DNA from 2 places in the Bacillus sp. NPDC094064 genome. Region 1 is predicted to be linked to the other one. Evidence: riboswitches for the same ligand, from Rfam matches in the RefSeq annotation. Region 1 holds a riboswitch; the other holds the start of a gene.
What was found. Region 1 has a riboswitch for cyclic di-AMP ahead of ACQKNI_RS14740 (APC family permease). Riboswitches for the same ligand answer to the same signal wherever they lie in the genome.
Positions count from the first base shown of each region.

Region 1 (3,417 bases):
TTGCTTACAATAAATAAAATTATGTTAATATAATTTTTAAGTGTGTATGCAATTATGCATAGCATATACACAAAAAGGATAGCTTCACTTTCGTGAAGCTATCCTTAAAAAACACCCTTACTTTTTCAAATGATATGGAACTGTCGTAATAACAACATTTCGCTTATAGAGTAAATACGCACGTATGAGTAAACTAGACTGGTTATGAAGAATGTTATGCCAACCTTTTTTCGGAATGAACTGTGGTATAACGACCGTAACTCGGTAATTTGATTCACTCGCTTTATATTGCACTGTATCAATAAACTTGGTTAACGGCTGAATAATACTTCTATAATGAGAATGCAATGTAACAAGCCTTACTTCAGGTTGCCACTTCTTCCATTTCTCTTCAAATTTCTTTTCCTCTTCTCTGTCAAAAGCAACATATACAGCGATAACTTGATCTGCAGAAAGAGCCTTCGCATAGTTCAAAGAATTTTCTACTACATGAGTCATGCCTGCTACAGGAACGACAATTACATTTCCCTCAATCGGAACAATTCGCTCACAAGTTTTTAAACTTAATTGATCGCCCACTGCATCGTAATGCTTCTTAATTCGATGGAATAAGAAGATGATAACAGGTAAGAAAATAAGAATCGACCAAACTTGTGCGAATTTAGTTAAAAAGAACATGCTCATTACGATAAAACTAATGACTGCCCCAATTAAATTAACCGTTAATCTCAAAGCCCATCCTTCAGGCTTTTCACGAAGCCACTTTAATACCATTCCAGTTTGAGAAAGTGTAAATGGAATAAATACACCGACTGCATATAACGGAATTAAATGTTCTGTTTGTCCTTGGAAAGCTACAATTAAAATAATCGAAGCGATTCCAAGTATAATAATACCGTTTGAGTAACCTAAGCGGTCTCCTCTAATCGTAAACATTCTCGGTATGAATTTATCTTTTGCAAGGTTAACCGCTAATAAAGGAAATGCAGAGTACCCTGTATTAGCAGCAAGAATTAATATTAAAGCTGTTGTACCTTGTATGAAATAGTACATGAAATTACGTCCAAATGTTTGTTCAGCAATTTGTGAAACAACTGTTACTTCTTTACTTGGGGAAATTCCATAATAATAAGCTAAGAAAACAATTCCTGAAAATAAAACTGCAAGTAATGCCCCCATTGCAAGCAATGTTTTCGCTGCATTGTTAGGTGCAGGATCTTTAAAGTTTGGAATTGCGTTTGAAATTGCTTCAACCCCTGTTAAAGCTGAACTACCTGATGCAAATGCTCTTAACAGTAAAAACAAACTAATTCCCGCAACCGGTGTTCCAATCGGTGAATGTAGCGTAGGTGAAACGTGACCAGTTAAAATATTGTATACCCCTACACCAATTAATATAAATAATGCTAAAACAAATAAATAAACAGGATATGCCAAAATGGAAGCTGATTCAGTTACCCCTCTTAAATTTAAAATGGTAATTAGTATTACAAATATAATTGCAATAATTACATTATGTGCATGTAGGCTAGGAAAGGCAGATGTGAGCGCATCTGTACCTGCAGATACACTTACTGCGACCGTTAAAATATAATCGACTAATAAAGACCCTCCTGCTATTAAGCCTGGATTCATCCCTAAATTCTCTTTTGATACAACATACGCGCCTCCGCCATGAGGATAAGCAAAAATAATTTGTCGATAAGATAAAATAAGAGCTGTTAGTAATACTAATACCCCTATAGCAATCGGGATGGAGTACCAATAAGCTACTGCGCCAAGACCCGCTAGCGCGATTAATATTTGCTCTGGGCCGTATGCAACCGATGACAATGCGTCAGAAGACAAAATTGCTAGCGCCTTCGTTTTATTAAGCTTTTGTTCTCCAAGCTCTGTTGATTTTAACGGCCTTCCAATTAAAAACTTTTTGATAGATGAAACCACTGCTGTCCACTCTCCAATAATTTTGTACGAAATTTTCTGCTAGTTACAGATCATAAACTATTTCTTCAGAAAACAAAAAATGTCTACAAGCCATAACGAAATAGACTTGTAGACATTATTTTTTTTGTCGCACAAGCTCCACCTTCCTTCTCAATATAACGCTTACGAGGTTAGCTGTCGGATTCGGGCCTATGAGTAGCCCTACCTTTTTCAAGGATTCACCCCATTGGATTATGTATTAATCCATAAAAACGGGTCCCCCGTACCATGCGGTTTCAGCGATTTAGAAAATTGAAACTGTGGATTATAATACTCCTTTATTTTCAAAAAGTAAACAAAAATTTTCAAAAAGAAAATAATTAAAATGATTGTGTATAATCCACCGATAAATATACATAATGAATACTAAAAAATCCGCAAAGGAGACCCATATGTCTAAAGAAAAGAAGCCTATTTTTTCCGATTCATATTTAGATGCAGTAGCAAATGAAATTAATCAGTTATACGGTAAACGTGAACAGGAAATAAATTTGACAGATAGAACGAAAAGAAACAAATAATTTGCCATACAAAAACAAAAAAGATAGCAATACACTTATATATTGCTATCTTTTTTATTTTTTCATACATCTAATTCTATTACAGCCTTACTAAAGCTTATCTCTTCATACACCTTTAAATTTTGATATACAGCGCCTAATAATGGTGCTTTTATAGAAAATTGCTCTGCTAAATCCAGTAAATATCCTTGCAAGTGTTTCCCTTCAATGAATGAACCTTTTTCCATATCTCGCTGCATCGATGACTTCATATCATACGAAATTTTATCGATCGTTTTCATATGTTCTTGGGCAATATTTTCCTTTACTGGAGCTCCTAACGCCCTCATGATTTGTACAGATTCTTCAAATAAGTTTCGGATAAAATCACGACCACCCTCGCTTTCACGAATCGGTCCTATCGGCGCACGCATTAATGTTGTCACACCTGACATTACAGTAATAAATAAATATTTCTGCCACATATCTTGCGTAATATTTTCACTTAAAACAAAACTAGATTTCGTACCTGCAAAAGCTTTAGAAATACGCTCTATCCTCGCTGAATCTTGAGGCTTAATTTCTCCAAATACAAGTCTGTTAGCAGTACTAGTCTGTACAATTTCACCTTGATCATTTAACGTCGTCTCGATAAAGCATAGACCCCCAATTACTTTTTCATCGCCGAATTCCTTTTGTAACAATGATAAATGAGCAATACCATTTAGCAATGGAATTATTACGGTATTTTCACCTACAAACGGCTTTACATCTATAATCGCATCGTTTAAATGATACGCCTTTGTTGAGAATAAAATCACATCAAATGGAGCAGTCCGATCTTCTTTCGTTATTAATTTTGGTTGAAAGGAAAAATCCCCGTTAACACTACGAATTACAAGTCCCTTTTCCTGTAATTGCTGCTTTCGTCTAC
Region 1 is NZ_JBNNUI010000006.1:8,692-12,108, reverse strand. Features, by position in the region: gene ACQKNI_RS14740 (APC family permease) at 118-1,944, opposite strand; cyclic di-AMP (ydaO/yuaA leader) riboswitch at 2,089-2,235, opposite strand; gene ACQKNI_RS14735 (hypothetical protein) at 2,376-2,504, shown strand; gene panE (2-dehydropantoate 2-reductase) at 2,567-3,417, opposite strand, start outside.

Region 2 (3,417 bases), on a different contig from region 1:
TAAAAGAATATTTATTACCAGTAGCAACTGTTATAACACCAAATGTTCCTGAAGCAGAAGTGTTAACTGGGATGGAGATTCATAATATTGAAGATAGTAAGGAAGCTGCGAAGATATTGCACGAATTAGGTGCTAAATACGTGCTTATGAAGGGCGGACATGCGGAATATCAAGGTAATGAAGTAATTGATTTACTTTTTGATGGAGAAGAGTTTATTGAATTTAGAAGTGAACGAATTCCTTCGAAACAAACGCACGGAAGTGGCTGTACATTTGCTTCAGCAGTTACAGCAGGACTTGCGAAAGGGCATTCAATCGAAGAGGCAGTTCAAGAAGCAAAACGATTTATTAGTATAGCAATTGAAGTGCCGTTGAATATTGGCAGTGGTCATGGACCGACGAATCATTTTGCGTATAAGTTGAATAAAACACAAGCATAGTGAAAATTTAACCCGTGGGGCTATATCCCCACGGGTTATTAATGATTTTTAATATATGTTAGCAAATATGATTGGCTTACATGTGTCCTTTAGATGAGTAAAGTATATAAAAGGTGTGATGATATTAATATGAAAAATATAACATAGGGAATCATAGCTTTCTTATTATTACTTAAGTGTTTACTATAAATTAATAACAAACAAGAAATTAAAAAAATGATTTCTAATGTAGTACGGAATTCAGTATAACTAGGAATAGTAACTAAAATCGCTAGAATTATTAGTGACGAATTGCCTAGAATAGTTATTATTTGAATAAAATTTTTCTTTTTATCCTCGGTCATATACCATCCTCATTTCATCTTTAATTTTTAATCATTTCTTTACTTAGTATTATTACAATACGATTAATGAAAATTCCTATTGAGTGTAAATATTTATAATGTTTAACAATAAAAAACTTGATTTTGAGGAGATTTCTCCTGTTTACTTTTTCCAAATACAAGAGTAATATATCAGCCAGAATACATTTTTTGTAATACGCTGAGTCCAAATGTATGGAGCGGAGGAACCAATTTGTGCAGTGTCACTTGGGGTGAATCTTTCAGTTTTGCAAGTAGGGCTACTCTCAAAGTCCGAACCCGACAGCTAACTTCGTAAGCGTCTTGAGAGAGGACGGTGCCAGGATGGATACATCACTTCATCGGCCCGATTAGTATAGGGGAATATCAATCTACGTTTGAGTTCTTTTATGCTAAGGAGGATGAGGTACATGGAACTAACACTTATTTGTGTTGGAGAAGAAAGCAAGGTAAATAGTTTAATAGATTTAGTAGCCTTTCAACATGAGCTAATTATTTTTACAGCAAATGAAGAGATAGCGGCTGAAGTGAGGAATTGTGGGTTTGATTGGACGTATAGTTGTAGTAAGGGGCAGGATTTTACTAGTATTTGTGAGTGTATTAAGAAGGTGATTTTACTAGGGGATGAGCTTCCAATCATTAGTTTCTTTACAGAACACATTCGCTTTTCTTTTCAAGCACCTATTACTGTTGTTACAAGGAATAAACGATATCCAGCGAGGCTCTATGAAATAATTGGAGCTACATTTGTCGTGTTTACGAATTGTGATAATATTTCTTTTTTATTTTTTGAATAGGGTGGGGGAAAAGAAGATGAAGGTTTTGTTGCTAGGAGATATAGCGAATCGTTGGGCGGTATCGGTAGATCGAGTTCAAGAATTAGTTGTGCTCGACCCTATTTTTCCAAGGCCCTATATCATATTGCCATCAAAAGACGCTTTATATTTAAAAGCAGATGTTATCGAATATGAGCAGCTCCATGCAGAATTGTCACAAGTTTATATTCGCGGGAGAAATTTGCGTACATTTTTACGAGGAGAATAAATAGTGAATAAAAAAGAGCGAATGCTAAGTGCGACAAGCTATGCACTTCATGTTATTCGCTCTTTTCTTTCGTAGTTAAAAGGTTATTTCTGTGAAAAAGAAAGAAAAGACGAGAAAACAGATGAAAGAATATTAATAATACCAAATGTAAGCGTTTAAATAGATGGATTTTTTCTTATTTTCAGTAATTTAGCTCTTTACAAGTGAAATATAGAGGAGTATATTTACTCTCATAAATCATTCATAAAATTTCCAAAAAAACCTAAAATCGCTGAGTTCCAGAAATGGAGCGGGGGAACCAATTTTGTGCATCGTCACTTGGGGTGAATCTTTCAGTTTTGAAAGTAGGGCTACTCTTTAGGCCCGAATCCGACAGCTAACCTCGTAAGCGTTTAGAGAGGAGGTTTACTTTGTGTTGTTCGTTTAGAACACTAAGTAGAGCTTAGTGTTCTTTTTTGATAACTAGATGGTAAATTTTAACAAAAGCGAGGGGTAGCTATGTTAGATGTTGTAATGATCGGGACGTTTATTCTATTAGTTGCATCGATGGTGAGTCTTGCAAGTTGGTCAGATAAAGTTGTGAAGGAAGGAAAGCCATCATGATGATTGCCTTATCAGTTATTGTCGCAGCGATTACGGTGTATTTAGTATATGCATTATTAAATCCAGAGAAGTTTTAATTAGGGGGAATCATTCATTATGATTTGGATTGCAGTCGTTATTACGATGCTCTTGTTTATTTTAGTAGCAAAGCCAACGGGGATTTATTTAGAAAAAGCTTTTCAGGGGAGTAAGACGCTAGATAAAGTATTCGGGCCTTTTGAAAAACTTATTTTTAAAATTACGGGTGTAAAAGCATACAATCAAACGTGGAAACAGTACGCATTATCATTAGTTTTATTAAATGGATTTATGATTGTTGTTGTATATTTCATTTTTAGATTACAAGGGGTATTGCCACTAAATCCAGCGCATATTGAAGGGATGGAGCCTACGCTCGCTTTTAATACAGCGATTAGTTTTATGGCTGATACAAACTTACAACATTACAGCGGTGAAAATGGTTTATCTTATTTATCGCAATTAATTGGGATTACGTTTTTAATGTTTGCGGCACCAGCAACGACGTTAGCGCTTGTTATGGCATTTATAAGAGGGCTTGCTGGAAAAGAACTCGGTAACTTTTTCGTTGATTTTACGAGAGCATTAACGAGAGTGTTTCTTCCTATCGCATTTATTGCAGCACTAGTCTTTGTTGCACTTGGTGTACCGCAAACGTTAGATGGGGCGGTTACAGCACAAACAATTGATGGTGCGAAGCAAAGTATTTTACGTGGTCCAGTTGCCTCATTCGTTGCCATTAAGGAACTTGGAAATAACGGCGGTGGATTTTTCGGGGCAAATTCTACACATCCTTTCGAAAATCCAGGACAAATGAGTAATATTTTGCAAATGATGCTTATGATGTTATTGCCAACAGCACTTCCATTTACGTACGGACGAATGGTAGGAAATAAAAAACAAGGTCGTATCCTTTTCGTTTCACTATTTATGGTGTTTTTATTAGGGTT
Region 2 is NZ_JBNNUI010000007.1:12,408-15,824, forward strand. Features, by position in the region: gene thiD (bifunctional hydroxymethylpyrimidine kinase/phosphomethylpyrimidine kinase) at 1-440, shown strand, start outside; cyclic di-AMP (ydaO/yuaA leader) riboswitch at 972-1,119, shown strand; gene ACQKNI_RS16620 (hypothetical protein) at 1,213-1,599, shown strand; gene ACQKNI_RS16625 (hypothetical protein) at 1,616-1,846, shown strand; cyclic di-AMP (ydaO/yuaA leader) riboswitch at 2,106-2,251, shown strand; gene ACQKNI_RS16630 (hypothetical protein) at 2,345-2,449, shown strand; gene kdpF (K(+)-transporting ATPase subunit F) at 2,446-2,526, shown strand; gene kdpA (potassium-transporting ATPase subunit KdpA) at 2,546-3,417, shown strand, end outside.
Region 2: linked by a shared signal. The riboswitch ahead of ACQKNI_RS16620 (hypothetical protein) and the one ahead of ACQKNI_RS14740 (APC family permease) in region 1 are both predicted to bind cyclic di-AMP.